DNA from 3 places in the Pelosinus fermentans DSM 17108 genome. Region 2 is predicted to be linked to each of the others. Evidence: riboswitches for the same ligand, from Rfam matches in the RefSeq annotation. Region 2 holds a riboswitch; each other region holds the start of a gene.
What was found. Region 2 has a riboswitch for lysine ahead of FR7_RS09255 (amino acid permease). Riboswitches for the same ligand answer to the same signal wherever they lie in the genome.

Region 1 (12,138 bases), 520 kb from region 2:
GTAGTCGACCCTGGACATGGTGGCAGCAATCCTGGGGCAGTCGCCAATAATACTAGAGAGTCTGATAATAATTTATCCGTAGCTTTAAAATTACGTGATAAATTAGTACAAGCTGGTGCTAAAGTCATCATGACTCGTGAAACGGATCGGACAGTTGCGCCTGAAGGCAGCTCTTTGAGTAAAGAGCTGGGGGCTAGAGTTACTCTGGCTAACTCTAACCAAGCAGATGCATTCGTCAGCATCCATTCCAATTCTAATTCTGATCCTAATATTAAAGGTGCCATGACTTTCTACTCTACGGGAAAATCATCTGCACTGGCATCTGCAGTAGAAAACGCTATGGTCGTGCAAACTGGTGCAATTGATAAAGGAACATCTTCTGCCAATTTCCACGTTCTACGTAACACGTCTATGCCAAGTACTTTAGTTGAAATGGGATTCGTATCTAATAAAGAAGAAGCAGCTCAACTAAGCAGTGATTCTTATCGTAGCAAATTAGCACAGGGGATTTTTACAGGGATTGTAAATTATTTTAATAAGAATTAAAAACTGCTCTAAGGATGATGCTTTCTAGTATAAAAAATGATTAAATTGCGACTAGTATTCAGATAGAATTTAAACTTTATCTGAGTACTAGTCCCTTTATTTATAGTGATTTTCTCGCAAATTCTAAGAGTCGTGCAGGAATTATTCGATTACAGCCGGAAGTTAATTATATATTGAGTTAAAGGAGCATTATATGTATTGTAAATCATTATTACCAAATGGTATTCGAGTCGTATCAGAAGCTATTCCTTATGTCAAATCGGTTACTTTAGGAATCTGGATAGGCACTGGATCACGTTTTGAGCAAAAATATAATCATGGGATTTCTCACTTTATTGAACATATGGTTTTCAAAGGAACTGAAAATCGTTCTGCCAAGGATATAGCCGAAACAGTCGATGGGGTCGGAGGGCAAATCAATGCATTTACTACTAAAGAACATACTTGTTATTATATAAAGGTCCTTGATACTCATCTAGAATTAGCTCTTGCAATCCTCAGTGATATGCTGAGAACATCTATTTTTACCCAAGAAGATATCAAGCGCGAAAAAGAAGTCGTACTAGAAGAAATTTGTATGTATGAAGATACGCCTGATGAATTAGTCCACGATCTACATCATAATAATGTTTGGGCCGGTCATGCCTTAGGGCATAACATTATTGGGACCACTCCATCTGTTGAAAATTTTAATAAGAATATGATTCTAGAATACTATCAAAGTTTTTATACCCCTGATAATATTGTTATTGCCGGGGCTGGAAAATTAAGCCATGAAAGACTAGAAGCCTTAGTAGAGTACTATTTTGGTAATATGACTGGTCAAAAGAAGTTTCTTAGTTCCACTGCACCAAACTTAATACCTGCACAAATTATACAATCTAAAAATATTGAGCAAGTACATATTTGTCTCGGAACCGCCAGTGTACCTCAAACATCGCCGGATATCTATACCATGCATATATTAAATACCATAGTCGGCGGTGGTATAAGTTCACGTTTATTTCAATCAATTAGAGAAGAACAGGGACTTGCCTATTCAATCTATTCTTACCAAACTAACTATAGCGATGCCGGATTATTTACTATTTATGCTGGAACAAGACCTAGTAATGCTTCTCAAGTAATAGAACTGATAATCGATAATATTAATACACTAAGAAACGTAGGAATTAATGCTGTTGAACTTGCAAAAACCAAAGAGCAGTTAAAGGGGAGTTTATTATTAAGTCTTGAAAGTTCTAGCAGCCGTATGTTTAGAATCGGTAAAATGGAACTAACATTGGGAAGCTTTATCACTCTTGATGAAGTAGTTGATAAAATTGATAAGGTAACTTTAGAAAACTTACACAATATTATACATACATTATTGATTCCAGATAGGTTAGCTTTTACAGTATTAGGTCCAGTAAATGAGGAGATATATAATGCAATTAAGAGGTTTTAAATTTATTTCTAGTTATGAAAAAAATGATCTGCGATTACCTACTAGAAAAACTCAATATAGTGCAGGATATGATATAGCTGCAGCTGAAGATGTATTATTAGCCCCAGCTAGTGTTACGCTAGTACCAACAGGAATAAAAGCATATATGCAATCAGATGAATATCTTGGCATACATATCCGCTCAGGCTTGTCGATTAAAAAAAATTTAAGTTTAGTAAATGGCCAAGGTATCATTGATGCTGATTATTTCAATAATAATGAAAATGAAGGACACATCTTCATTGCAATCTATAATCATAGCTCTCAGAGCATTCCTATAAATAAAGGGACCAGAATCGCACAAGGAATTTTTTATAAATATTTATTAGCGGATCATGATGAAAATAACTTGTTCATTACAAGAACAGGTGGTTTCGGTAGTACAGGTCAATAATATACTTTAAAAAAGTTCTATGGAAAAGTTATGTATACTTTCCATAGAGCTTTTTTAACATATTATTGACTTTAACCTCATACTATTAAAGTAGAAGGTATCTGGAGGTTTACCATGTATTCCTGGAGCATTTTACTGGGATTTTCTTTACTATTAATCTTATCTTTATTAGAACGAATAAAATACTTTCGTCAAACATATGATGCAGGTGATGTAAAAAGCTCACCCTTATCATTAGCAATTCAAGAGCTAGTTGCAATTGCTGGAGGTATATACTTATCATTAGTGATGCTAATATCTTTTTTAAAATTAGATATCCCTCATAAAATACTGTTTTTTCAAATGTGGATAGACCCAGTAGCCTGCATAGCCATTCTATTATCCATCATTCAACCTTTCTTTATAAGACTTTTTTGCAAAAATAATAAGGGGTGATAAAATGCGTTTAAGCAATCTATCCGGAAAAGAAGTTATAAATTTAAGTGATGGAGCTCGCTTAGGAATCATTGAAGAATGTGAGTTAACATTTGACCATAAATCAGGAAAAATACTCACAATTGTACTTCCAAGAAAAAACGGATTATTTAGTTTTTTTAATGATATAAAATCTTCTACTATTCCTTGGCAAACAATAAAACGTATTGGAGATGAAGTAATTATTGTCGATATAAATAATGCTTATACTAATTTTAACCGAGAACGTCATGAAAATACATATTAATGATTATCATGGAGACACTAACGTTAAATTGCATGATATGCATTTAATGTTAGGAGGTTTTACTCATGAAAAATCAAACCAATAATCAAGTTTCCAATGAAGAAAATGAAAGTTCACTAGTAAACAGCTATAGTGCAGGAAATGGAAATGCTACTACTATGGCAGCACCAGCTAACAACAATACCACAAATACACAACAAGCCAATCAAACTGTTATTGGTGTATTTGAATCAAGAGCTAAAGCTGAAAATGCTGTGAACACGCTACGAAAACAAGGCTTTACTACTGAAGAAATTAATATTGTCTCTAAAAAACAAAAGAATCAAGATCAAAATCAAGATGGAACCTATGATGACGATATTACTGATGGTACATTAACAGGCGGTACTTTAGGTGGAATTGGTGGCTTACTTATGGGAGCAGGAGCCTTAATGCTTCCCGGCATTGGTCCGATTATCGCAGTAGGTCCTATTACTGCTGCTGTAGGAGGAGCAATCGCAGGTGGTATTGCAGGAGGATTGATTGATTGGGGCATTCCTGCCGAAGCAAGTCAACGTTATGAGCAAGAAGTTGCCGGTGGTAGTATTCTGGCAATTATTCGGACAGATACAACCAAAGTCAGTTCTGCAGCACAAATCCTGCGGCAAAATGGTGCTAAAGATGTAGAGAATCATAGTAAATAGAATATAGGAATGGAGAAATAGCGTTTTTTTCTCCACTCATATATTGACACCTCTATAGGCACTAGTATACAATGTATGTAATTCAATAGACTTCATCCTGCGCGGGATGGAATAGAGGTGCAGACAACAAGAGTACTTTCAGGGAGATTGGTTTTTATGATCTGAAAGAAAAGGGTTGTTTGCCGAAGTGCAAAAGACACCAAATCTTTTGTGCTGGTCTTTCATTTAATAGATGTAAGACTGTCACTAGAATTAATTTTCTAGTGGAGTGCTATCTTATCTAAGGCGTGGGAAAACATTGTTATTTTGTTTTCTCACCATCCTTATACTGTCTTACCTACTATTGACAGCCGATGAGATTTTACTCATCGGCTATTATTTTTGTCTTCATTATTAACATTCAACACTTTGAATGAATACATTGCTACTATTAGGAGGTGCACAAGATGATTAGAGTGATAGTTTGCGGAGCTTACGGTAAAATGGGGCGTGAAGTACTCAAAGCCATACATAACGATACTCAATTAAGTATCGTAGGTGCTGTGGATACTAAATCTGACTTTGCAGATATTGGTGATTTAATCGGCGCAGGAAAAACGGGCATTGTTATAGGTAATGATTTGCAAACCGTTATTAACGAAACAAAGCCACAAGTAATGGTTGATTTCACAAGACCAGAAGTAGTATTAAATAATATCCACATCGCCATTAATAATGGAATCTGTCCTGTTGTGGGAACTACTGGTCTATCAGAAGAAAATATAGAAGAGATTAGAAGATTATGCGTAGAAACTAAGGTAAATGCATTAATTTCTCCTAATTTTTCAATTGGGGCAATCTTAATGATGAAACTGGCACAAGATGCTGCGAAATTTTTTCCTCATGTGGAAATTATTGAATTACATCATGATCAAAAACTTGATGCACCATCTGGAACTGCCTTGCATACTGCAGAGCTAATAGCCAAAAAGCGCGGTTTCTTACATCAAGGGCACCCTGATGAGGTTGAAAAGCTCGCTGGTGCACGTGGTGGCGACTTCTCAGGTATCAGAATGCATAGCGTTCGTCTTCCTGGCTATGTAGCACATCAAGAAGTTATTTTTGGTGGACTTGGTCAAACCTTGACGATTCGCCATGATTCTATATCACGAGAATCATTTATGCCAGGAGTTTTACTAGCGTGTAAACACGTACTTAATGCAAATGGCCTAGTCTTAGGACTTGAAGAAATTTTGAAATAATCCCTTGTATCCTTTAACATATAGCTTATGAAATATAAATATCCCAAAATAATGGCATTAATGGCATAATCATTATTAAATTAATAGCATTTTTTGCACTAAATTAAGCATTCTAAGCAAGAATTATAGTAAAAAATATGAATATAATAAAGTATATAGAATCTTATGAGAAAACAAAAGGGAGCGATATATATGAAAAAATATAATGTAGCAATACTCGGAGCTACTGGAGCAGTTGGTCAGGAGTTTTTAAATTTAATTGAAGAGCGTAATTTTCCATATGATAATTTAAAATTGCTTGCTTCCAAACGGTCAGCCGGTAAAATTATTAATTTTATGGGAAAAAATTTCACTGTAGAAGAAGCTACTGATGACTCTTTTAAGAATATAGACATCGCTTTATTTGCTGGTGGCTCTGCCAGCACAAAGTTTGCACCTGCTGCAGTAAAATATGGTGCAGTAGTCATTGATAATTCCAGCGCTTTTAGAATGGATCCTACAGTACCATTAGTTGTACCAGAAGTGAATCCAGAAGCGATACAACAACATAAAGGAATTATTGCAAATCCAAATTGTTCTACCATTATAATGGCAATGGCTTTAAAGCCACTATATGATCAGGCTAAAATTAAGCGAGTAGTGGTATCCACATATCAAGCAGTCTCTGGTGCTGGTAAAGAAGCGATTGATGAATTAGATAACCAGGTCCAAGCAATTGTAGAAAATCGTCCTGTAGAAGCTACTATTTTACCAAGTTCCAGCTTACCAAAACATTATCAGATTGCCTTTAATGTCATTCCACACATTGATGTATTTGTGGAAGGTGATTACACAAAAGAAGAAATGAAAATGGTACATGAAACACAGAAAATATTCAATGATTATACAATGGGAATTACAGCAACTACTGTAAGAGTGCCCATTTATCGTAGCCATTCAGAGTCAATCAATATAGAATTTGAAAAAGAAGTCTCAGTTGATCAGGCAAAAGAACTTTTAGCTGCATTTCCTGGGGTTATTTTACAAGATAATCCTGCAGAAATGTTGTATCCAATGCCATTATTCACTTCAAACCAAAATGAAGTCTTTGTTGGTCGAATTAGAAAAGATAATTCCATTCAAAATGCCCTTAATTTATGGGTTGTTGGCGATCAAATACGTAAAGGTGCTGCTTTAAATGCTTTACAAATTGCCGAGTATATGATTAAGCATAACTTAATTTGAGGTGTAAATAATGGGGATAATAATTCAAAAATTTGGTGGTACCTCAGTTGCAACTCCTGAGGCAAGAAAGTTAGTAATAGAAAAAATTAAAGCTGCTGTTACTAACGAATTGAGTCCTGTCGTTGTCGTCTCTGCTATGGGACGTAAAGGGGAATGCTATGCAACCGATACTTTTATTGAATTAGCACGAAAAGCATATAAAGATATAGCAAGCCGCGAACTTGATCAGATCTTATACTGCGGCGAAATGATCTCCGCCGTCATTATGGCTGGCACATTACAAGCCGCTGGACTTGATGCTGTTATGCTTACAGGTGGGCAAGCTGGCATAATAACTGATAATAATTTCAATAACGCTCGTATTTTAAAAGTAGATCCTTCTCGCATATGCAACTTAATTAAGATGGGTAAAATTCCTGTAGTATGCGGTTTTCAAGGTATAACTATTGATGATGAATTTACTACATTAGGCCGTGGAGGTAGTGACACTACTGCAGCTGCTTTGGGATCTGCTCTCGATGCTGAATTGATAGAAATTTATACAGACGTAGATGGAATTATGACTGCCGATCCTAGAATTGTAAGTACAGCAAAGATTCTCGACTGTATTACCTATGGAGAAGTCTGTCAATTAGCTCACCAAGGTGCTAAAGTTATTCATCCTCGAGCTGTAGAAATTGCTATGCAGAAAAGTATTCCTCTAGTGGTAAAGTCAACATTTTCCAATGAACCTGGTACACTTATAACTAGCATTACTAAAGAAGATACAGCTGACACATATGTTGCTGATCGTGTTGCTACAGGTGTAACCTTTATATCTAATATTGCCCAAATCAAAATTAATTTACATGATTCTTTAAATAATATTGCAAGCTTTAATATCTTCAAATCAATGGCGGACAATGGAATCAGTGTAGATTTGATTAATGTTCATCCTGGGCAAATCATGTTTACAATAGCAGAAGATCTTGCAGAGAAAGCAACTGCTCAACTTCAAGAATTTGGTTGCGATGTACACACAACTCTTGACTGTGCTAAAGTTTCAGTTGTAGGTGGGGGAATTAATGGTGTCCCAGGTGTGATGGCCAGTTTTATAGAAGCCCTGTCTATGAATAACATCCCTATATTACAAACAGTAGACTCTCATACATCAATCTCCGTTTTAATAAAGAAATCATTTGTACAATCAGCCGTTACAGCATTACATGAAAAGTTTAATTTATCATGTTAATAAGGAGAAAAAGATTACTATGAAGACTTTTGGACGGATTTTAACAGCCATGGTAACCCCATTTGATGATGATTTTAGCGTCAATTATGATGCGGCAGCCACCCTTGCAAAATATTTAGTTGCAAATGGTTCAGATGGTTTAGTAGTTGCTGGTAGCACTGGTGAATCAGCAACATTAGATAAAGAAGAAAAGCTCAAGCTATTTTCCACGGTACTTGATGCTGTTGGTGATAAAGCTACCGTGATCGCTGGTACTGGTTCAAACGACACTATGGCTTCCGTAAAGTTAACGCAAGAAGCAGAGAAATTAGGTGTACATGGCGCTATGCTTGTAGGCCCCTACTACAATAAACCGCCGCAAGAAGGGCTTTATCAACATTTTAAAACTATTGCTGACAGTACTAATTTACCGCTAATCATATATAATGTTCCTGGACGTACTAGTTCTAATATTTTACCTGGAACGATAGCGCGTTTGGCAGAACTTAAAAATATTGTTGCTGTTAAAGAAGCCAGCGGAAATCTTGAGCAAGTTGCAGAAATTATTCGAACGACTCCTAATGAATTTATGGTATACAGTGGTGATGATAGCCTTACATTACCAATCCTATCTGTGGGTGGCGTTGGTATTATTAGTGTGGCAGCTCACATTGTAGGGAATCGTATGCAAGAAATGATTACAGCTTTTGTCCATAATGATATTGCTAAAGCTCAAGCCATACAATCCGAATTAATACCATTTTTTAGAATGATGTTTATTACAACCAATCCGATACCAGTAAAAACAGCTGTAAATCTAATTGGGCAAAATGGCGGTACCTTTAGGTTACCTTTAATACCACCGACAATTAATGAATTAGAACAAATAAAAAGCTATCTGCATAAAATAAATCGTATATAAGGATAAGAACCTCATTCATATTTTGGGTGAGGTTCTTATCTTTTATCAAGAGAATCTTACATATAATACCTTCAAAAGAAGCATCATATATTGCAAATGCACTTTAAAATAAGCTATAATTACAATAAGTGAATGAACGGGCCGGTTTTTAGCTCATTTTCTAATGAACGGCAAATACCTAGAAATAATGGTTTGTTTTTCTTGCTTTATAAAAATAACTGGAGGTGTGATTTTTTTTGGTAAAAACACAACAAAAAATTCAAATTATCCCTTTAGGCGGATTAGGTGAAATTGGCAAAAATATGACTGTAGTTCGTTATGGAGACGATATTATTGTTATTGATGCTGGTCTAATGTTTCCGGAAGATGATATGCTCGGAATTGATCTAGTCATTCCAGATATATCGTATCTACTAGAAAATCGTGATTTAGTACGGGGGATAATACTTACTCATGGTCATGAAGATCATATTGGTGCATTACCATATGTTCTGAAGCAACTTAGCGTACCTGTCTACGGTACAAGGTTAACATTGGGAATACTTGAAGGCAGATTAAAAGAAAATAATGTTCCATTAACTAATTTAATTTCTGTCAAGGCAGGCGACCAAATTGAAGTTGGACCTTTTAAAATTGGTTTTATTCGCATTAGTCATAGTATTGCAGATGCTGTAGCCCTTTCTATTAAAACTCCTGTTGGCACAATTGTGCATACCGGAGATTTTAAATTTGACCAAACTCCAGTTGATGGTAAAGTTACCGATTTTCATAAATTGGCCGAATTGGGTGATCAGGGAGTACTCGTTATGCTTGCAGACAGTACGAATGCTGAGCATCCGGGATATACGATGAGTGAGAAATCAGTTGGTGTTACATTTGATGAGATGTTCTATAATGCTAATGGACGAATCATCATTGCGAGTTTTTCTTCCAATGTACATCGCGTGCAACAAGCTATTGATACCGCCTGTAAATATAATCGTAAGGTAGCAGTCTTGGGACGTAGTATGATTAATGTAGTTACGATTTCATCGGAATTAGGTTATCTTAATATTCCAGAAGGTATACTCATTGACATTGACCAAATTAATAATTATCCTGCATCAGGCGTGGTTATCATCACAACTGGCAGTCAAGGTGAACCTATGTCAGCATTAACTAGAATGGCAATGTCTGACCACCGTAAAGTTGATATCGTACCTGGTGACACCATTATTATCTCCGCTACGCCAATTCCAGGTAATGAAAAATTAGTATCTCGTACTATTGACTATTTATTACGGCAGGGTGCAGAAGTGCTTTACGAGAGAACTTCTGGCATTCATGTCTCAGGTCATGCTAGCCAGGAAGAATTAAAAATGATGCACAATTTAATTCGTCCTAAGTTTTTTATTCCAGTACATGGTGAATATCGTCATTTAGTTAAGCATTCGAAATTAGCCCAAGAGCTTGGCATGGCTAAAGATCATATTTTCATTGCTGAGAATGGGCAGGTACTGGAGTTTACTCCTGAAAAAGGCAGTGTTACAGGAAAAGTATCTTCTGGCATTGTGTTAATTGATGGATTAGGTGTTGGCGATGTCGGCAATATTGTACTACGAGATCGCCGACAGCTTTCCCAAGAGGGAATTTTGATTGTTGTTATTACAATGGACAAGCAAGGCGGCTGTGTTGTTGCAGGTCCCGATATTGTCTCTCGTGGTTTTGTTTATGTGAGGGAATCCGAGCAATTAATGGATGAAGCTAAGAACAAAGTAAGACAAACACTGGATAAATGCGAATTGAACAATGTTACCGAATGGGCTATGATTAAATCAAGCGTTCGTGATACCTTGGGTAAATATTTATATGAAAAAACACGTCGTCGTCCTATGATACTGCCAATTATTATGGAAGTCTAAAAACATAATTTGTTATTTTTTTAAATGGTTTATGCTGATTTTATAACAGCATAAGCCATTTTTTGTGCAAAGCTGTATGAAAGTTTATACATAGCTAATACTATAAAGAATAAAAAGTACTATATTGGAGGTAATGCAATGTTAGAAAATGATAACCCAACTATAGAACCACCTGGAATAAATCCAGAAAACCCTAAACCACCAATTGAGCATACAAAAAAAACGGTGACAGCTCGAAAGACTGATACCGTAGACAATATTCAAGAATTAGGTGCCACTGAAATTCCTACAGCTAAAACCAACATACATGTCATGACAATTATCGGACAAGTAGAAGGACATATGATATTACCACCACAAAATAAAACTACTAAGTATGAACATATTATGCCCCAGCTAGTAGCAATTGAACAAAATTCTGATATTGAAGGCTTATTGCTGCTTTTAAATACAGTTGGTGGTGATGTCGAGGCAGGATTAGCTATCGCAGAAATGATCGCTAGTATGTCCAAACCTTCTGTTTCTATCGTACTTGGTGGTGGACATAGTATTGGTGTGCCAATTGCTGTATCTGCAACTTATTCTTATATTGTAGAAAGTGCTACCATGACAATTCATCCCATCCGGCTTACTGGGTTGGTTATCGGTGCTCCTAGTTCTTTTGATTATCTAGAAAAAATGCAAGATAGGGTTAATAAATTTGTTGTAGATCATTCTAATGTTTCTGAAAGAAAGTGGAAAGAGCTGCTATTTAAAACAGGGGAGCTATCTCGTGATATTGGCACATCCGTCATTGGCAGAGATGCTGTATCTTATGGTATCATCAACGAAATCGGAGGATTATCCCACGCACAAACAAAACTAAATGAATTAATTAAAATACAAAAAGAAACTAAGGGGTTGAAGCAATGACTTTCTGGAGTATATTACCAGAAGAATTAATTTTTAGTACAAATAATTTACCAGATAGCCCACCTCTTTATGAAGAAATCCAATGCAATAACATAAAGTTACTAGTCGAGAAAATAGGTCCCACTCAATGTAAGGTCAGCCGATTACTAACAACAAACCCCCAAGATTACCTACAACCAGAAATACAACCAGGAAAGATTTTAACATATAAGCCCATTTTATAAAATGTTTATATTAAGATAACGTAGTACAAAAGACCGCTGCAAGATACCTTAACCTTGGCGGTCTTTCTGCTCTATATTCAATGCAACAAAATGTACCTTATAGTAACATAAAAACATAAAATTCTACTATTTAATATCTAAAATCCTTTTTATTTTTGACGATTTACGCAAAATAAAAAGAAACTTTGAAAAATACTCATATAAATGGTAAAATATATCTATTGTTAAGGTGGAGAAATCTGGAACTGAGACTGCTACTATAAAAATTCTAAGTTTATAGCTAACTAAAACTAAAATTCTTAAATTTATTAACTACATAGAGAAGTTAAGGAGGGTATCTTGAGTGCAAACAATTGGTGAAATTTTGCGTAGTGAGCGGGAAAAAAAAGGACTTTCTGTTAAAGAAATTGAAATTGCCACCAGTATAAGGACTGTATATATAACAGCAATTGAGGAAGGTAATTATGGTATTATACCAGGTGAGGTATACCTAAAAGGATTTATTCGTAATTATGCTAATTTTCTAGGTTTAGATGGTCAACAAATTGTTGATTTATATCGTCAATCTCAAAATCCTACAACAGTGGCTGAAGAAATGAATAAAATGGATGCACCTCTAAAAGAAAAATCCATGAAAAAACCAAATACAACTCTTTCTAGCAAATGGTTAGCTA
Region 2 (12,138 bases):
AATCCCTAACATATCATCTTCTGGAAATGCCAACCCAGAATCTAGTATGACAATATCATCCTCATATTGAATGACCGTCATGTTTTTCCCTATTTCGCCCAATCCACCCAGTGGAATAATAGCGAGCTTATTTTGTTTTTCCAAAAAAAAATACCTCCATTATTTGAGTTTGTATATTTAACTTTGTTTTCACCAATAGACGTTCCGTAAGTCACCCCACCAAGATAAAATGGCTGACTTCATCCAAATGTTCATAAATGAAAATACCCGCTCACAACCCATTACCTACATTGTACTTGATCTTTCTACAATATACAAGCATTCCCTCATTCAGCAGACAATATTTACTTATAATGAGTCAAATTAGCGTTTTTTCAATTTTTTTCTCCCAAAGGAATTTCCACAGAAAGTTTAGTTCCTTCACCAATAACAGATGTAATCGTAAAGGTACCTTCCACTAAGGCTACCCGTTCACCTATGCCGTAGATTCCTAAACAGGTACGGGTATGAGTATTTTTAACCATTTTTGTATCAAAACCTACACCATTGTCCTGGATCATTAACATAAGTTTGTCCTGTCTTTTGTTTAATGATACCCAAACTTCCGATGCCTGCGCATGTTTCACAATATTCGTTAAGGCCTCTTGCAGAATTCGGTATAACGTAATCTCAACTTCTGGAGAAAATCGCTCTCTGGACAAATTACTAAAATCACTATGTAAAGAAATTTCATATTGCTTAGCGTAATTTTCTATATACTTTTTAGCTGCGGCAACCAGTCCTAAATCATCTAATAATACAGGACGCAGTTCAACTGCAATATGATGAACCGCTTCTAGAGTTGTAACAGCAAGGTCACGCATTTTTAATATTTTTTCCTTATCTTCACTGTCTTGTACCTGCTCAGCCAGCATACGCAAACCTACAATGATCGAGGTAAGAGATTGGCTTGTTTCATCATGCAGCTCGCGGGAAATTCTTTTACGTTCTTCTTCTTGTACCGTGATAATTTTATTTAAGAATACAGAACGTAATTCTTCTTTTTCTTGTAATGCTCCTACTAACTTTTCCTGCTGAGCATTCGACTGCACATTTGCCTCTACAAAGCGTGCTGCTAATCGGGCATAAGGTTCTGCTGTTTTTTGATCCCCTGTAATACCAATTACTCCTATACACCGATTATCAAACATGATGGGTACATTATAACCTTGTCGTATCCCCTTTAGATAGCATTCCTCTTCTTTTGTGACATAAAATTCTTTTACAACTCCAGTTCCAAGCATTCTAGCCCCTGATTCATGTATTTGCCCAATCCGTTCTCTACTAAAAGAAGCAATAATTACACCCTGATCATCAAGGATATTTACATTTTTATTTAATTCAGCAGCAACGATATCAACTAAGGATTGAGCAAATTCAGCATCCATCCGTCCATATGTATTGTTCATAATTCACTCCTCCACACAATGACTTTGACATACATTTTTTTATTTCCTTTTGTAGAGACTTGTTACTTTCCTATAGTAAAGGTTTCTAATACGAATCTAGTGATTGACAACTAATCTGATATTGATTAAAATAAGCAAGAAATTAAATATGTTGTGATTATAGAGGCGCAAATATTATCAGTATATATAGTGAGCTGGCAGCAATGAACTATATAGAAAGGAATAGTTGCCGAAACAACAAAAAATGCCATTTCTTGTTGTTGGGCTTGTATTAAATAAATACAAGACTGTCATCTAATTTTTCAGATGAAGTGCTATCTCACGCAAGCGTTAGTTTATTCCTTGGAGTAAATTTTTTGGTTGTGAGATTGATCACAACCATTTTTGTTTTAATTCGATAGGAGGTCAAATATGTCAAATTCTACAGTGAATCTTAAAGATTTATGTCCTGAAAAAGAAGGGCTCAAACGCGGCATGAACTCACGGCATCTCATGATGATATCCATTGGTGGTACCATTGGTACCGGACTTTTTCTAGGCTCAGGCGTAACCCTCAATCAGGCAGGTCCTTTAGGTGCCGTTCTTGCGTATTTAACCGGCGGCTTTATCATGTATCTGGTATTATTGTGCCTAGGAGAACTCACTTCAGCCATGCCTGTTTCTGGTTCCTTCCAAAGCTATGCTTCACGTTTTATTTCTCCTGGTGCTGGCTTCACTACCGGCTGGCTGTATTGGCTGAATTGGGCCATTTGTATTGCTGCCGACTTTACTGCTGCAGGTATTATCATGCACAATTGGTTTCCGCAAATTGCGATTTGGATATGGTGCGGTTTTTTTGCTATTATGCTTGCTTTACTAAACGTCATTTCTGTAAAGGCTTATGGCGAAGCTGAATTTTGGTTTGCGAGTATAAAGGTAACTGCAATTTTAGCATTTATTGTCGCAGGTGCAGGTTTGCTCTTTGGTTTTTCCAGTCATTCCGTTCCTATTGTTGGATTATCCAACTTTAATACAGAATCGGGTTTATTTCCTAATGGATTTCAAGCTGTATTTTTAACTATGATTGCTGTAGTCTACTCCTTTCAAGGTGCTGAACTTGTCGGTATCGCAGCCGGCGAATGCCAAGATGCCAGTAAAAATGTCCCCCGTGTTATTAAAGGTATTACCTTTCGGATTATTTTTTTCTATGTGTTGGCAATGATCGTACTGGCAGGTATTATCCCTTGGCAAGAAGCAAGTGTTTTAGAAAGTCCTTTTGCTCATGTATTCGGCATCTTAGGTTTTCCTTTAGCTAAGGATATTATGAGTTTCGTTGTTATGACATCAGCTTTATCTGCAGGCAATTCAGCCTTATATGCCTGTTCTCGTCTTCTCTGGTCTATGTCTAAAGAAGGCTTAGCGCCAAAATGTTTAGGTACATTAAATTCTCGCGGTGTTCCTGTCAATGGAGTTTATATTACTGTTATCTTGGCGTGTATGTCTTTACTCACCAGTGAATATGCTGCTGATACCGTGTACCTGTGGCTTATGTCCAGTACAGGACTGACTGGCTGCCTGATATGGGTTATTATTGCCTGGTGTCAGCTCAACTTCCGCAGAGAATTTTTCCGTCTAGGCGGCAAAATAGAGCAGCTAAAATTTCGGACTCCCTTTTATCCTCTGGTCCCAATATTAGCTTTAGTCTTGAACCTTGGAGTCATATGCAGCTTGTATTTTGATGAATCCCAACGAATTGTTTTATATACAGGCCTTCCTGCATTATTAGGTGTTTATTTATACTATATTTTATTCTTGGACAAGAAAATTAGCGCAGCTAAAATTGAAGAAAAAATGAGCTGAAAAACTTGGCACGTTTTTTTAAAATTTAGTATAGTAAAAAGTGGTGGTCTCTACTATGAGGTCACCACTTTTTTATTTCATATCTTGAGATAAGTGTATATCGAAAGGCAAAACTTACTATGGAAGTGCACCTGTAGTTCTGTGTTATAATGTTATGTAAACAAAATAGAAAGCTGGAGGCACATTCATTATGGATTCTTTCTCTCATGCACTTGTTGGCATCGCGATTGCAGGATTATCTGGTCATCCTTTGTCCATTTATGATCCGATTTATCTAGCTGCCATTCTTGGCGCGCAAGCGCCGGATTTTGATATCATTGCACAAATAAAAGGAAAATTCTCTTATCTTAGGCAACATCGTTCTTTTTCTCATTCCATCCCGGGCTTAGTTCTATGGTCGTTCCTGATCAGTACAGTTTTATCTATGATTATGCCACAAGCTAATTTCCTTTCCCTATTTGGATGGGCCTTCTCTGGTAGTTTATCTCATATCATTATGGATTATTTCAATACCCATGGCGCTGCTATCTTATGGCCAATTCAAAAAGAACGCAAAAGCTTACACCTTTTAAATGTATTTGATCCTATACTATTCGTGCTATTACTTAGTGTATACGCTTTTGATTTTACAATGTTCACATTATCGTGCTTTACATTTGTAATTCTTACAGCATATATCTTGTTTAGAATGGTCTTGCGCAAAAAAGCAACAAAACAGCTTCATCGATTATTTTCTCAACGAGAAATTTTGCAAATCACTGTCATGCCATCACTAAAGCGCATATTGTTCTGGGATTTTGTTTTAGAAACAAAAAATGCGTACTTGGTCGGACAATTAGGAACCATTTCCCCGGAATTAAAACTTCATGCAGATTTAGCAAAACAAAAGAACCTTTCGAATCTTACTTTACAAGCAAAAAAAACACTAATCGGAAACTTTTTTGCTACCTTTACGCCTTTTATTTATTTTGCAGAACAGAAAAATACTCATTCCATCTCAGTTACAATTTATGACCTTCGCTATGTTTTAAATAAACAATTTCTTCATCGGGCTACTATTATATTTGATCATACTACTAACCATCCCACGACTTCTTATCTTCATACTTACGGCAGCACTACCCAGATCCCTTGTGACTTACACTAAAATTTACAATTCAGAGTGGGAAAAGCCCTAACGATTTATCAAAATTGCTATAAAAGTTAGAGTGAATGATTATTATCTGATTCCCTTATCATTAAAAAATTGTCCATACTCCTTATCACGTACTAAAATATGCTTAGTAATCCATTCTTTAAGAAACATAAAGGTTGGAAAGGACAATGCAGCCGTCCCTTGTTTATGCTGATCTAAGAAATTATTCACTTCGGCTATATAAGATCCATGCTCTTTTTTATGCTCTAAATATTGAGGATAGTCAAGCTGTATCATCAATTCTTCTTCTGCGGAAAAATGATACTTCACATAGTCTAATAATTCAACTAAGGTATGCTGCGTTAATTCTCTTTCTTCTTCCAGGCTTGTACATTCAAACACACGGTGATATACATTATTGAATAATGTCAATAATTTTTTATGATCATCATCAAATCTTTGAATTTTTGTTGAAAAGCCTTCATCCCATTCAAAAAACTCCATATTTCGTTCCTCCATTTTACTTGCATTCTCTTTGTCATTTACCTAAAAGAGACAAGTTCCTACCTGCTCATTATATAATTTATCTGCTAAAATATAAACATTTTTTCTGGGAAAGAGAGTTAAACAATACTGTTTTTCTCTTTTATTTATGAGCAAATTCACCAATTAATTGTTAAATAGAGACTATTTTTATAATTTTTATAAATTTTTTTAAAATTTAGTAAAAATCCTCTTTACTTTTATATCAATTCAGCGTATGATTTAGAAGCACTTAAATAGATCGATTGAATTTCTCATGTTTCTTGTTAACGTAACTTTAACAAGAAACAATGAATATTCTCATTACCTATTTTAGTAACAGATTTTAGGAGGCTATACAACACATGAACCAAGACAAAACTTTAACTTGCCGCGATTGCGCAGACCAATTCGTATTCTCAGCTTCAGAACAAGATTTCTTTGCTGAAAAAGGCTTTACTAATGAGCCAGGACGTTGCCCTTCATGCAGAGCAGCTCACAAACAAAGAAACGGTAACGGTGGCGGTCGCAACAGCAGCTTCCAACAACGTGAAATGCATGATGCAACTTGTGCAGCATGTGGCGTTCAAACACAAGTTCCTTTCCGTCCAAGTGGTGATCGTCCTGTTTATTGCAGAGATTGCTTTAGCCAGAACCGCTAGGATGTCAGAGTCCCTGTCTATGACAGGGACTTTTTTATTTTCTTAGAATTTGATATCTTTATTTAACTTCAATTAGATCTTGTCGCTAGGTACACGCCTGTAACAATTCCCAAGGCTCCTATACACTTAAATAATGTAAAGGATTCTCCTAAGATGAAAACAGATTGAACAATTGTGAAAATAGGTACCAAATTAACAAATACTGCAGCCCGAGATGCACCAATCTTTTCAATGGCAAACAATTGAATTAAATATCCTAATACAGACGCAAATATACTCATATATGCAATTGATAACCAGCCAGCTACACTGGTTTTAGATAAATAAGATGCAGGATTTTCTGCTATTACAAAGGGTATGGATATGACTACGCAAACTAAAAATGTATAGGCTGTCACCATTAATGGTGATAAACAATACTTCTGCATATAAGAACGGCTTAAAAGAGCATACAATGCCCAACTAAAAACAGCGCTAAACATGAGCATATCCCCAAGATTAAAATTAAACGTAGAAATCAGCAGCCAATCTGCATTCGTTACAATCAAAAAGACACCTGAAAAAGAAAAGATAATACCAATTAAACGTTTTGGTGTCATATGTTCTTTGAAGAATAAAACCGCCATAAGAGTTGTCAATACGGGATTGGTTGCACCAATCAAGGAAGAATTAATTGCTGTAGTGTATTGTAATGCACTAAAAAATAAGACATGATAAAAAAAAGTACCTATAATCCCTAATATAGTAAGAGGCAGCCACTGATTTCTTTTTGGTAACCATTTCTCCCTCTCCCTACTATATAACAAAAAGAATATAAACGGCAATGCCAGCAAGAAACGGAAAAAGGTCAGGGCAAAGGGCGGAAATTGCAGTACTGCGATTTTCCCTGTTATAAATGCACCCGACCAGAAAAGGGCTGTAAAGACCATTAATAGACAAACTTTATTTTCAGACATTCATAGCCTCCTTATCGTATTTCTTGCAGAATTATTTTACTACTCTTAATAAAGGGTTTTACTCTCGCCTGCCTTTATACTAAAATAGTAATAGAATCATAGGGAGGGAGTTTTTTATATGGCTGGCTGTAATGAACAAAATTGTACCTGTCCAAAGGCAGATTGCGAACGCCACGGTAAATGCTGTGAGTGCATCAATTTCCATCGTAAAAAAGAAAATCTTGTATATTGTTTACGAAAATTAGGAACGAAGAATTAATTATATTTTATGTAAAGAAATAAGAAGGCTTTTACTAAAGACTAGTAAAAGCCTTCTTATTCTTTATATGTATGAATATACAGTACAATGATTGCAAAACCTCCTCATACCGGATAGTCTTCCATACCTGGATATCATTTGTGAATTACTGTAAAGCTTATCGTAAATGACCAGAAGAATTAACAGAAAACGTTCCGACCCCTTCCATTCCTTTAACGGAGAATCCTTTACTGATAATATTACGCAAGGCTGCCCTACTGCGATGAAGGCGGGACTTGACCGCATTGATATTAATATTTAGGATTTGTGCAATTTCTGAACTTGAAATCCCTTCAATATCATGTAAAACAAGGAGAATCCTCTGGTTTTCGGGCAATTTTAAAATAGCCTGCTGAACCAAGTACTGCTTATACTTAACCTCACACATTCTATCCGGATCTTCATTTGGCTGCTCTATGGGCAACATCATCGAATGGTATAAACTCTCATCCCATTCTACCTGATTTGCAGTTTGATTCCTTTTTTTGCGAAAATTAAAGCAGACATTTGAACCTAAGCGATACACCCAAGTGTATAAACTGGACTTTTCCTTAAAATTATGCATAGATCGATTTACCTGGTATAGAATTTCTTGCAAAGCATCCATCGCATCATCATGATTTCCCAGCATTTTATATGCTAAAGCATATAATCTAGCTTGGTATTGATTTATAAACAGCTGTAGTGCTTGATCCTGGTCACCTTGCCGATAGGATGAAAGGATCTCTTGATCAATGGACTGTATAATCTCACTCATAATTATAATTCCTTTCCAGGGATTTTTTTCTAATTATATCATCATGTGAGAAATAAGTCAGCTTTGAGCCGCCGAATATATTTTATAACGCATTTCCCGTAGTAATAAGACACCGGAAAGTATCAAAGCCAGTACTAGGGCAAGAGCAATAACAATAACGACTCCCTCCCAATCATACCAAAGCAGGAATTTTCCTCCAATTGTCCCAATTGTACTAGCGCCCAAATAGAAAAAAAGCAAATATAAAGAAGCAGCCTGCGCTTTGTCAGAATGAGCGCATTTCCCTACCCAACTGCTTGCAACAGAATGACTGCCAAAAAAACCAAAGGTAAATAACGCTACACCCACAATCTTAATGGACAGACTTCCATGTACGGTAGTCAAACAACCTAGCAACATAATACCAATGGACAAACACAGCACTTTTGAACTGCCATTACTATCCGCCAGCTTTCCCATAAACGTAGAGCTAAAGGTTCCAATCAGATAAACAATAAAGATACAGCCAACCAGAGTTTGACTTAAATTGTAAGGCGGAGCCATTAAAGAATAACCAATATAATTATATAAGGTTACAAATCCCCCCATAATTAAAAAACTAATACTATATAGCATGAGTAATTCTATATTCTGCAATTTTTTAGTCAAAGCAGCAAGCATCTCTCTTAAATCCCTTTTCTTGGGGGAGAAATTCTGGGATTTGGGTAAAGCAATCCAAAACCAAATACTTAATAGCAGCCCAATTGTACTAATGCCAGCCACTGCAATATGCCATGTAGAAAAATCAGCCAATGTACTAACCATAATACGCCCAGCTAAACCACCAACAGAATTGCCACTAATATAAATCCCCATTACCATACCTACTATTTTAGGATCAAATTCCTCATTTACGTATGCCATAGCAATAGCAGGAAATCCTGCCAGCATGATTCCTTGCAAGATCCGTAATATGAGCAATATAGAGAAGTTATTGCAAAAAGCAATTATAATCCCTAATATGGCAGAAACTGATAACGATATTGCCATCACGATTTTCCTTCCCTTTGCATCAGAAAACCAAGAAACTAATAGCATAAAAAATGCCATAATTCCTGTAGTAAGAGATATTGACAAACTCGCATAAGCTGGTGCTATATGAAACTCTTCCGAAAAAACTGGAATTAAAGGCTGCATACAATAAAGCAAAGCAAACGTAACAAAGCTTCCTAAAAACATAGCTGATATCCCTCGCCAATATGCCGTACTATTCTTTTGTATATAGGTCTTCATACTACGCACAATCCCTTCTAATCAACAATCATTCTCTTTTTATCATATTAAACCTCCAGAGTGTCATCTGTCCAATGCATCATTTTTATATAATTAATGTGTTATAATTATATAAAGATATTTTTCAACGCATCATCTAACTTACATATTGAAATAAACATGACAAAAGGTGGTCAAGACAATGGAATGGCATCAACTAGAGTACTTTAAATTAGTTGCCCAATTACAGCACGTTACTCATGCTGCAGAACAATTATCGATTTCTCAGCCCGCTCTTAGCCGTTCTATCGCTAAACTTGAAGAGGAACTAGGATTTCCACTATTTGAACGTCGCGGTAAACACATTGTCCTCAATCGGTATGGAGTCATCTTTCTGCAGTATGTAGAACGATCGCTCCAAGAAATTGATGCAGGAAAACAAGTTATTCACGATTTAATACATCCTGACTATGGCAGCGTGTCCTTATCCTTTCTTCACTCTCTTGGTTCGAATCTTGTACCAAGTCTCTTAAGTAAATTCCGCTCCAAATTCCCCAATATACAATTTAAGCTTTATCAAAATGCTACCACTCTCCTCTTAGATCAACTAGAAGCAGGAGAGGTTGATTTATGTCTTTGTTCTCCTGTAACAACAAAAGACTATATGGAGTGGGAACCACTCTTTACCGAAGAATTATTTGTTGTGGTTCCTTTCGGCCACCGACTTGCCCAGCGAAAATCTATCGAGCTTAAAGAAATTGCCCTTGATCCAATTGTTACGTTTAAAAAAGATTATGGCTTACGTATTTTAACTGACCATTTCTTTAAAGAAGTAAATCTAAAGCCATTTATCACTTTTGAAGGTGAGGAAATTCTGACCGTTGCTGGTCTTGTCGAAGCTAAATTAGGAGTAGCACTCATTCCCCATGTCTTTGGTCTAGATAAAACCAATGTATCCTTTCTACCTGTTTCCAAGCCTCAATGCCAGCGGGTCATCGGAATCGCCTGGACAAAAGAACGTTATTTATCCCCAGCCGCTCAACGATTCAAAAACTTTGTGATAGAATCTCTTTCTTAACCTCTAGCATAATCAAATAAACAAAGGGCTTCTTCATCCCCGTGGTGAAGAAGCCCTTTGTTTATTTATATCCTACTATTTTTTAGCTTTAAAAATATAATTTTTGTATCTCTTTGATAACCTCTTCCCCACGACTTGACACCTGAGGAATTGAATAACCAATAAAGATCGGCGAAGTAACAAGCCTAGGCATAATTTTAGCAGAAATTTTACCTTCTAACTGATAAAAAAATATATTATAACTATTACAGCGCTTGTGAAAATGATTCAATAAGTAATGCGCTATGACTTGTATATAATCCGCCATCTTGTCTACATCCGATACCTCTTTTAGCTTCACATTGAACTCACAGAATCCAATTTTCGGTTCTTTGGCAAGATTTAACTCCGCCCCTCTGCTTTGATGAATCACAGTTCCATCCATCGTTTCCACTGGGATCCGCGGAGCATAATCAATCGTTCTTAAACCTACAATCTGCATATGAGGATGCCGAATCGTACCTCCGGAAAAAGGACCATGATTCTTAAAAAAGAGTACCGATGCAAATTCTCTGCTTGCTATCATGTCTTGCCATTTTTCCATACTGAAGCGAAATAATTTATGCAAATGTTCTTTCGGATAAAGAGACAGTTCCGAGTGGCATTGATCGGTTTCAATAATGACCGTTTGTAAGGTATCCCGTAAAACAGGGTATTTATTTTTTAAAAGTATAATTGTACCATCTTCTGCTAATACATGCTCTAACTTCTCTCTACAGCAAAATGGACATTTCACTTCTGTATTTACAATATTCTCTGGTTTAAAACTCCCAATCGCAGAATCAAAAATTAAATGCTTCGCCATGTCCACCATATCTATCTCCTATCGATAATCTTAAATGGTTATTATATATATGATTATTATTTCAAGATTATCGATAAATTCCCTCTAAAATTAAATAGATTATCTTATATAATGTGCTGTTAAATCCTTTTTCATTCTAACATGCCAGATACCAGCGTCTAAAAACGGTTCCACCGATAAGGTCACATAACCCAAGTTAGTATAAAATGCTTCTGCACTGCATTGGGCGTCCAGCAGCACATTAGAAAAATGACCAGCAATTGCCTGTTGTTCTAACAAATTCACAATTTCTCGCCCTACTCCACTGCCACGCATTTCTTTACGTACAGCAATACGCTGCAGTTTGCCGCTATTTTCTCCGTAGGATATTAACCGCCCTGTAGCCGCCGCTTCCCCATCCTCAGCGATAATCAGCCCATGTACACATTCATGAGGAGCAGCATCATAATGATCAATTTCAAGATCAACTGGAATGCCTTGCTCGATCACAAATACTTTCCGACGTAAGGCTAAACATAATTGTAATTCATAATCTGTATTGACAATACTATATTGCATATGTATCCCCTCTAATCCTTTCCTACAACGTACATATAGGATATGAACCAAAACTCTTAAACCATAGGCTCTTTTCTTTTACAGCCTCTACTGCACTGCGAACACTATTATTTTCTATACTACCGTCCATATCAAAGAAAAAGATGTAATTTCCCATGCCAGTCCGTGCAGGTCTGGATTCGATTCTTGTAAGATTAACATTCCGCGTGGAAAATTCCTGTAGAATCTCACATAAACTACCTGGACGTTCTCCATTCATTTTGCAAACAACAGAAGTTTTACATGGATCTGACAAAGAATGAGTATCTATCGGGCTATCGCCTAAGACAATAAAACGTGTACAATTGGTAGAACTATCCTGAATATCACCAGCTATGGTTTGTAAATTATAAAGAGCACCAGCACTTTGACTCCCTACAGCTGCATAGTTTTCTATACCACTAGCAACAAGAGTCGCAGCATCAGCCGTACTATTCATAGCTCTTAGCTCAGCATCGGGATAAAGCCGCCTCAGATTATGGCGACACTGGGCCAGGGCCTGGGGATGAGAAACGATGATCTTAACATCATCCCAATGCTCTTTGACCAAGAGATTATGTCGTACTGGCCAGATCACTTCTTTCCTAATATATAAATTAACTTCATGAGCTAAGATGTCCAACGTAACATTTACTGAACCCTCAAGGGAGTTTTCCACAGGAACAATCCCTTGGGATACTTCGCCAGACTCTACCGCTTTGATGGCCACATCAATGCTGGAATAGGTTTTAAAACTCACTTGCTCCTTATT
Region 3 (8,758 bases), 1.7 Mb from region 2:
TATGCAAATACCAGGTGGAATCATGTCTGAATTTTGGGGACATCGGAGGGTTCTGGCACTAGCAGCTACTTGGTGGTCAGCCTTTACAGTATTAACAGGAGCATGCAGTAACTTTACCTCATTTATTCTGGCGAGAAGTCTGTTTGGCATCGGAGAAGGTCCTATGGCACCTGCCTTTGGAAGATTTATTTACCGTTGGTTTAATAATAATGAAAAGGGGCGTGCTTCTTCATTTATGTTAAGCGGTGTATTTTTTGGACCGGTTGTTGGTCCAACACTTACGATCGTATTGATGATGAATTTTGGCTGGCGTTCCGTATTTGTTATTTTTGGTGGAGTAGGTTTACTATTGGCAGGACTTTGGTATTATTTAGCCAAGGATACTCCTCAGGATAGTAAATTTACCAATGCTGCAGAAGCAAGTTACATAGAAGAAGGTCTAATGGTAGATAGTGATAAAAAAGAACTGGCACCTTGGCGTGCTTTTTTGGGATCTTCTCAGTTTTGGGCTATTGGGATTCAATATTTTATAACGGATTATATTATGTATGTATTTTTAGCTTGGTTGCCATTATACTTAATAGAGGCTCAAAATTTTTCTTTGCAGAAAATGGGGATTGCTGCTTCTTTTCCTTGGGCGGCATTGTGTATAGTAACGGCTACATGCGGCTATATCAGTGATAAATTAGTCGCTTCCGGTGTGTCAAGGCATAAATCCCGCACTTTATTTGGCATTCTAGGACTAATTATCTGTTGTATAACTCTTTACCTGGGAGCAGTGGCAACTGTACCTTGGCTGAATGTATTATGGCTAACGATATCCTTGGGATCTCTTGGATTTACTTTTAATGCTTCATGGGCCGCCTGTCTTGATATTGGAGGTAAATTTGCTGGATCGATAACTGGCTGGATGAATTTCTGGGGGAATATGGGCGGCATTGCTGCTCCGGTTGCTACAGCATGGGTTGCAACGAATTATGGCTGGCAGGCAGCTATTCTGACAACTGCAGCTTCAGCCGTGATTGGCATTGTTGCATGGTTGGCTGTCAAGCCCGATAAGCCTTTAGTACTAAAGGAAAATAATAATCTTGAAAAGATTGCGTAGGAGAGATGCTAGATGTTAAAAGAATTTTCATTTGGTTTTGGTGATAGTGAAATTAAAGTAGCTTTGCCGGAAGAACGCGTTGTAAATGTTGTGGAAGGTAAACCAGCGAAAGCAGTTTCAGATGTAGAAGCTGCTGTTCGTGAGGTACTGAACAATCCAATTGGTACTCCACCTCTAAAGAATGTAATACAGCAAGGTGATAAAGTGGTCATCGTTGCTAGTGATATAACTCGTCAATGGGTGCGTCATGATTTGTTTTTACCTACTTTGCTGAATGAACTGAATAAAGCTGGTATACCTGATGAAGATATTTCCCTTATTGTTGCACTGGGCGCCCATCGCCATCATACTCATGAGGAAAATGTACTGACTTTTGGTCAGGAAATTGTGGAACGCATAGCGATCCTACAAAGTCATGCGCCAGAAACGGATGAATTTGTTTATGTGGGTCAAACTTCACGGGGAAAAGATGTCCATATGAATAAGCATGTAGTTAATGCCGATAAAGTCATTTTAACGGGCGGAATTGTTCATCATCTAATGGCTGGCTTTGGTGGCGGACGTAAAGCCATCATGCCAGGGATCTCCTCTTATAGCACGATTCAGGAAAATCATAGTCTATGTCTTCATACAGTAGTTGGACAGGGGGTAAGTCCAGAATGTACTGTTGGTAAATTGGAAAATAACCCTATGCATGCGGATATGCTGGAAATGGCAGAATTACTGAAACCAGCCTTTTTATTAAATGCAGTGTTTACACCAGAAGGTCAGTTTGCCTCTTTTGTTGCCGGTCACTGGCATGAAGCTTGGCTCCAAGGATGCAAAACAGCTAATGAGATATTTGGTGTTCCCATAAGCGGAAAAACTGATTTGGTCATTGCTTCTGCTGGAGGATTCCCGAAAGACATCAATCTGTATCAAGGCTCCAAAACCATTGGAAATTCCTTCATGGCGGTAAAATCCACAGGTGTAGTGATTTTACTGCTGGAATGCCGTGATATCATGGAGCCGCCTGATTTTAGCGGCTGGTTTAACTACGATTCTCTGTATGAGCGAGAATTGGCTTTGCGAAAAGGTTTTACCGTTCCAGGCTTCATTGCATTAAAACTGGGATATATGGCAAAAGAAGTTCCTCATATTGTTGTTTCATTGCCTCAGAATAAAGAGTTTTTTGAAAAAGCAGGAATGCTGACTGCTAGTAGCTTGGATGAGGCGATCACCATGGCTGAAAAAATAATAAATAAGACAGAATACACGATCACCGTCATGGCTCATGGAGCCAACACAGTACCAATCGAAAGTATTTGATACGAAAAAATAATGTAACCGCAGAGGCGCAGAGACACAGAGAGAGTTTTATTTCTCTGTGTCTCTGCGCCTCTGCGGTTAAAAAAATCTTCGTGTTTTTATATTCTTAGTATCTTCGCGGTTCAAAATGTTTTCTTTTTAAAAGCTAGTATAGCAGCAGGATTGTTGCTGCTAATGGGGAAGAGATAGAGTAATGGTTTATTATCTCTTACGTATTAGTCTGAACTACAGTAAAAGCAGATTCAATTGAATGAGGAGGGTTTTTGTATGGAATATCGTATTGAGAAGGATTCAATGGGGGAAATACGTGTACCAAAGGATAAGTTGTGGGGAGCACAAACCCAACGTAGCTTTGAAAATTTTCGTATCGGCATAGAAAAGATTCCTTATGAATTAGTTGGTGTATTTGCTACTTTGAAGAAAGCAGCTGCTATAGTAAATCATAGGCTGAATATATTGGATGAGGAGCGAACTCATGCTATTGTAGCGGCGTGCGATGAAGTGCTGGCAGGAAAATTGGATGGAAATTTCCCTTTGTCTGTATGGCAGACAGGCAGTGGTACACAGTTTAATATGAATATGAATGAAGTCATTGCTCATCGGGCAAATCAATTATTAACGGAAAATGGGAAAACAGTGGTTGTTCATCCCAATGATCACGTAAATAAATCCCAAAGTTCTAATGATATTTTCCCTGCCGCCATTCATGTTGCTGGTGTTAGTTTAGTGATTGATAAATTGCTGCCGGCGATTGCAGCATTGAAACAAACCTTACAGCAAAAGTCAGAGGAATATAATCATATCATTAAAATTGGCCGAACCCATCTGATGGATGCGACTCCCCTTACTTTTGGGCAAGAGATAAGCGGCTGGGTACGGATGCTCGAAAGAAATGAAGAAATGCTGACTATCGGTATTAATTTCATGCGCGATTTGGCAATGGGAGGGACTGCTGTCGGTACAGGTATTAATTCTCCAGTTGGGTTTGGTGAATTAATTGCTGCAGAAATCACTAAGCTAACAGAAAAGCAGTTTCATACTGCACCAAATAAATTTCATGCTTTGACGAGTAAGGATGAAGTCGTGGCAGTTCATGGCATCATCAAAGCCTTAGCGGCAGACTTGATGAAAATTGCCAATGATGTTCGCTGGCTGGCAAGTGGCCCACGCTGCGGTATAGGTGAGATTAAAATACCTGAGAATGAACCGGGCAGCTCTATCATGCCGGCAAAAGTAAATCCTACTCAATCAGAGGCTTTGACCATGGTTGTAGCGCAAGTGTTTGGCAATGATACAACGATTTCGTTTGCTGCAAGTCAGGGGAATTTTCAATTGAATGTATTTATGCCTGTACTTGTGTATAATTTACTGCAATCCATTAACTTATTAGCTGATGGCATACATTCCTTTAATGAAAATTGTGCGATAGGCATACAGCCAAGGGAGGATGTGATTGATTTTTATTTACACCAATCATTAATTCTCATCACTGGTTTAGTACCCCTTGTTGGCTATGATAAAGCAGCACAGATTGCAAAAAGAGCTGCAAAAGAAGGTATTACACTGAAAGAATCTGCTTTGGCTACTGGAGAAGTCAGTGCAGAACAATATGATTTATATATGAATCCAGCTATTTTAGTCAAACCAAGGTAGAAAATGAATAAAAGAATAGAATAAGAGTTGACATGACAAACTAGATTAGTCTATACTTATAAAAATAACAAAATAAATAAAGATAAGATAGAGGCGCGGTATATTAAGAATATGTATCTGGAGTTGCCAGCGATGAAAGATGCAAAAAGGAATATCCGCCGAAGTAGAAGGGTTTGGCAAGACCCGTTTATTGGTTTTGTATTGAATAAGTGCAAGACTGTCATCCAAGTTGGATGGAGTGCTATCTGCATTGCTGGTTGTGAGATCATTTGAATTCTTATGGCGGTTTGCGGAATAGTTTTCCGCAGACCGCTTTTACTTTTTTACTAGAGGCTTGCTTCATAACGAATGAGGAGAAGTTTTAGAATCTATAATAACAATTCAGGAGGTACAACATTACTATGGCAGAAAAAACATTACCATTTACTAAGCTTGAGCTTGAGGAAATTATTGCGCATTATCCGACTCCTTTTCATATTTATGATGAGCAGGCGATTCGGAATAATGTCCGCAAATTATTAGCGGCTTTTTCCTGGGCACCAGGATTTAAAGAGTATTTTGCTGTAAAGGCTACTCCTAATCCACATATCTTAAAAATACTGCAGGAAGAAGGCGTTGGTGCTGATTGCAGTTCTTTACCCGAACTCATTTTATCCAAACAATCTGGAATTGTGGGAGAAGACATTATTTTTTCGTCTAATGATACTCCTGCCGAAGAGTATCAGGCAGCCAAAGACTTAGGAGCTATTATTAATCTTGATGATATTAGCCATATTGAATATTTAGAAAAACATGTAGGCTTACCTGAATTAATTTCCTTTCGCTATAATCCAGGTCCTTTGCTGGAAGGCGGCAACGATATTATCGGTTATCCGGAAGAAGCCAAATATGGCTTAACCAGAAAACAAATTTTTGAGGCATATAAGATCATCCAAAGTAAAGGAGTAAAACGCTTTGCTTTGCATACCATGGTAATTTCCAACGAGTTAAATCCTGACAGTTTTGTGGCTACAGCAGCAATGATGTTTGATTTGGTCGTTGAAGTGTATCAAAAACTAGGGATTCGCATTGAGATGATTGATTTGGGTGGCGGTATTGGCATTCCTTATCGTCCTGAACAGCAGGCTGTAGATCTGGATGCTGTCAGTCAAGGTGTACGTAAAGCCTATGAAGAAAAGATTGTGGCTAATGGACTGCATCCATTAAAAATCACCATGGAATGTGGCAGAATGATTACAGGTCCTTATGGATATTTGGTTTCTACTGTGCTTCATAAAAAAGAGATTTATAAAAATTATGTAGGTCTTGATGCATGTATGGCAAATTTGATGCGTCCTGGCTTGTATGGCTCCTATCATCATATTACGGTTGCAGGAAAAGAAGCCCTGCCCCTTGATCATGTGTATGATGTGACAGGTTCTTTATGTGAGAATAATGATAAATTTGCCATTGACCGCAACTTGCCGCGTATTGACATTGGTGACATTGTTGTGATGCATGACGCAGGTGCTCATGGACATGCAATGGGTTTTAATTATAATGGTAAATTACGTTCTGCTGAATTGCTGTTAACAGCTGATGGAGCAGTTAAGATGATTCGTCGTGCAGAAACAATTGAAGATTACTTTACGACTTTGGATTTTGAAAAATGTGAAATGAATTTGGCTGCGGCAACTAAAAAATAAAGAATGATGTTTAGAGCAGACAGGTATACCTGTCTGCTCTTTATTTTAGCATACACTAACTTCGTGTTCTTCCTATTCTTCGCGTCTTCGCGGTTCAAAAGGTCTTATTTTTAAAGGGCGAGCAGCGTTTTTCTGTTTTCTAAAAAGTATATAGAGAGAATATAGTTAGTAAGCAGGATATTCTGAAAGAATAAGGAAATAAATAGTGAGAAAGAAGTCTGAATGTTGAGATATTTATTGTGAATGTTACCTAATACCTTGTCAGCTTTAAAACAGTAGGATAATGGCTGACAAGGTACTAGTATCTGGAGGGGGATTATGGTTGATAATTGCCTGTTAAAAGAGAGAATCTTAGTGATTAACCCTGGAGCAACTTCTACAAAATTTGCTGTATATGATGGAGAAACGCTGCTTATCAAAAGGACTGTGGAACATTTTGCTGCCGACACCAGCCCATTTGTGAAATTGTTAGATCAGTATGAGTATCGTTTACGAATTATTTTAGAACAATTAGCAGTAGAAAAGATTGACCTTTCTACATTTAATGCAGTTGCAGCCCGTGGGGGGATATTAAAGCCTCTTAAAGGCGGAACCTATGAAATTACTCAAGAGATGGTGAATGATTTAAGAGAAGCTAAAAGAGGTGAACATGCTTCTAATTTAGGGGCTGTCATGGCTTATGGGTTAGCCGAATTTTTAAAAATTCCTTCCTATATTGTAGATCCTGTTTCCGTGGATGAGATGGAACCTGTGGCAAGGATATCCGGTCTGCCTGATTTGCCAAGGATTAGCTTGTCCCATGCATTAAATACGAAGGCTGTAGCTCGTAAAGTAGCAAAGCAGCTTGGGAAAAAATATGAAGAGATGAATCTGATTGTGGCTCATTTAGGGACAGGAATTTCTGTAACACCTCACAAGCTGGGAAGAATGATTGACGTCAATAATCCGAAAGAGGAGGGACCTCTTTCTCCTGATCGTTGTGGGGGGCTGCCGGTAGGACAGTTTTTAAGACTTGCTTTTTCTGGTACTTACACCTTTGATGAATTAAAAGAGATACTCAATCATAAAGGTGGAATGTATGCTTATCTTGGTACTGCCGATATTCGGAAAGCTTTTTCTATGGCCGCTCATGGAAATGAGGAGGCTAGCTTGGTATTGGAAGCTCTTTCCTACCAAGTAGCAAAAGAAATTGGGGGAATGGCTGCTGTATTGTCAGGTCAAGTGGAGTGTATTATTCTAACTGGGGGAATTGCTCATTCAGAACCTATTGTTAACGCTATTAAAAGCCGAGTGCAGTTTATTGCTCCTGTAATTGTAATACCAGGAGAAGAAGAGCTAGAAGCATTGGCATTTGGAACTTTAAGAGTAATTCGAGGCGAAGAAGAAGCGCAGATGTATTCAGTATAAAATGAATAAACAGTTCTGATATTGGCAGATCTTTTAGGAGGTTGTCGTTTGTATTCTAATTATCATGAAATCATAGCTGAAATTAAAAATCGTTCTTTAATCAGGATTAGTGTTGCTGTAGCACAGGATAAAGGAGTCTTGGCGGCTGTCAAACTAGCTCAAGAGGAAGGGATTGCTGAGGCTGTTTTAGTAGGAGATACTGCTCTTATTAAGCCTTTAATGGAAGAGGTTGGCTTATCTGCTGATACGCCAATTTTGCATGAAGCAAACAGTGGGAAGGCAGTAGTGCAGGCTGTTTCCTTAGTAAAGAACGGTCAAGCTCAAGTGCTGATGAAGGGATTAGTAAATAGTAGTGATTTTTTACGAGCAGTATTGCATAAAGGGGAAGGGCTGCGTACTGGAAGGCTATTAAGTCATTTAGGTGCTTTTGAGATTCCAGGTCAGAAAAAACTTTTATTTATTACTGATGGAGGTATGAATATTGCTCCTACCTTATTTGAAAAGAAGCAGATCTTGGTGAATGCAATATTGGCACTGCATGGAATGGGAATCATGATTCCTAATGTAGCATTGCTTACGGCCAATGAAATAGTTAATGAAAAAATGCCCGCCACTTTAGATGCTAAGATTTTAGTAGAGATGAGAAGCAATGGGGATTTACCTGCTAGTCTGATAGAAGGACCGATTGCCCTTGATGTGGCAGTTAGTCAAAAAGCAGCGCAGCACAAAGGGATTGACAGCAAAATAGCAGGTAATGTTGATCTAATCATGGTACCTAATATTGAGACTGGCAATGCCTTAGGAAAGTCTCTGATTTATTTTGCTAAAAGTAAAATGGCAGGTATTGTCCTAGGGGCAACACACCCCATAGTCATGACTTCACGATCTGAGACACCAGAGGGAAAGATGAATTCCATTGCCTTGGCTTGTTTAGTCAAGCCATTAGGGTAGAATGGGAAAGAATGATAGAAAAATAGAGGAAATCCTTGATGTATACAAGGATTTCCTCTATTTTTTATATCGATGTGCTTACAATGGAAAGATGAGAATTTTCTGCCAGGTTAATTTCGATAGGCGGGGAATAGGCGGTTCCATCAGGGTAGGCAATAAGACGGATTATCGGCTGACGAGGGGTATGCTCCAATAAGGAGACGACAATAGCCTTTTCTCCTGTATTTAGCAGGACCTCCATTCCTGGAAAATATAAGGCCATTTTAGATAAGAATATTTTGCCGAAATGCTCGTCAAAAGCAGTTCCTAAACCAGAGCGAATAATATCATATGCCTCTTCCAAATTCATAGCTTTACGGTATGGGCGGCACCCTGTAATCGCTTCATATACGTCGGTAATTGCCAATAAACGAGCATAATTTAGAATTTCTTCACCCTGGAGTCCTCGCGGGTATCCTGTGCCATCTATTTTTTCGTGATGCTGCCATGCCATGTGAGCAACAAGGCTTGACAGCTCCCAGCGTTTTTTCACCAATAAATTAAATCCAGATTGTGGATGCTGCTTAATGATGCCAAATTCTTTTTCTGTTAAGCGATCCGGTTTATTGATAATTTTTTTATCGACGTTCATTTTACCGACATCGTGAAG

Region 1: it holds a riboswitch for lysine, as region 2 does, so the genes downstream of both, dapB (4-hydroxy-tetrahydrodipicolinate reductase) here and FR7_RS09255 (amino acid permease) in region 2, are expected to answer to the same signal.
Region 3: it holds a riboswitch for lysine, as region 2 does, so the genes downstream of both, FR7_RS17425 (diaminopimelate decarboxylase family protein) here and FR7_RS09255 (amino acid permease) in region 2, are expected to answer to the same signal.

The regions. Positions count from the first base shown of each region.
Region 1 is NZ_AKVN02000001.1:2,571,597-2,583,734, reverse strand. It holds gene FR7_RS11900 (N-acetylmuramoyl-L-alanine amidase family protein) at 1-546, shown strand, start outside; gene FR7_RS11895 (M16 family metallopeptidase) at 740-1,993, shown strand; gene dut (dUTP diphosphatase) at 1,974-2,426, shown strand; gene FR7_RS11885 (hypothetical protein) at 2,541-2,861, shown strand; gene FR7_RS11880 (YlmC/YmxH family sporulation protein) at 2,866-3,147, shown strand; gene FR7_RS11875 (general stress protein) at 3,213-3,830, shown strand; lysine riboswitch at 3,935-4,112, shown strand; gene dapB (4-hydroxy-tetrahydrodipicolinate reductase) at 4,277-5,071, shown strand; gene FR7_RS11865 (aspartate-semialdehyde dehydrogenase) at 5,264-6,295, shown strand; gene dapG (aspartate kinase) at 6,306-7,526, shown strand; gene dapA (4-hydroxy-tetrahydrodipicolinate synthase) at 7,501-8,427, shown strand; gene FR7_RS11850 (ribonuclease J) at 8,664-10,328, shown strand; gene FR7_RS11845 (ClpP family protease) at 10,467-11,240, shown strand; gene FR7_RS11840 (YlzJ-like family protein) at 11,237-11,464, shown strand; gene FR7_RS11835 (helix-turn-helix domain-containing protein) at 11,808-12,138, shown strand, end outside.
Region 2 is NZ_AKVN02000001.1:2,054,517-2,066,654, reverse strand. It holds gene FR7_RS09265 (ribonuclease J) at 1-144, opposite strand, end outside; gene FR7_RS09260 (sugar diacid recognition domain-containing protein) at 375-1,448, opposite strand; lysine riboswitch at 1,601-1,773, shown strand; gene FR7_RS09255 (amino acid permease) at 1,860-3,287, shown strand; gene FR7_RS09250 (metal-dependent hydrolase) at 3,478-4,434, shown strand; gene FR7_RS09245 (bacteriohemerythrin) at 4,507-4,926, opposite strand; gene FR7_RS09240 (zinc-ribbon domain containing protein) at 5,310-5,606, shown strand; gene FR7_RS09235 (DMT family transporter) at 5,675-6,562, opposite strand; gene FR7_RS09230 (RNA polymerase sigma factor) at 6,979-7,617, opposite strand; gene FR7_RS09225 (MFS transporter) at 7,675-8,889, opposite strand; gene FR7_RS09220 (LysR family transcriptional regulator) at 9,071-9,946, shown strand; gene FR7_RS09215 (DUF4931 domain-containing protein) at 10,035-10,799, opposite strand; gene FR7_RS09210 (GNAT family N-acetyltransferase) at 10,890-11,348, opposite strand; gene pheA (prephenate dehydratase) at 11,371-12,138, opposite strand, start outside.
Region 3 is NZ_AKVN02000001.1:3,750,658-3,759,415, reverse strand. It holds gene FR7_RS17440 (MFS transporter) at 1-1,105, shown strand, start outside; gene larAH10 (NPN-dependent 2-hydroxyacid racemase, LarAH10 family) at 1,118-2,413, shown strand; gene fumC (class II fumarate hydratase) at 2,681-4,066, shown strand; lysine riboswitch at 4,147-4,318, shown strand; gene FR7_RS17425 (diaminopimelate decarboxylase family protein) at 4,468-5,751, shown strand; gene buk (butyrate kinase) at 6,070-7,158, shown strand; gene FR7_RS17415 (phosphate acyltransferase) at 7,207-8,109, shown strand; gene FR7_RS17410 (HD-GYP domain-containing protein) at 8,174-8,758, opposite strand, start outside.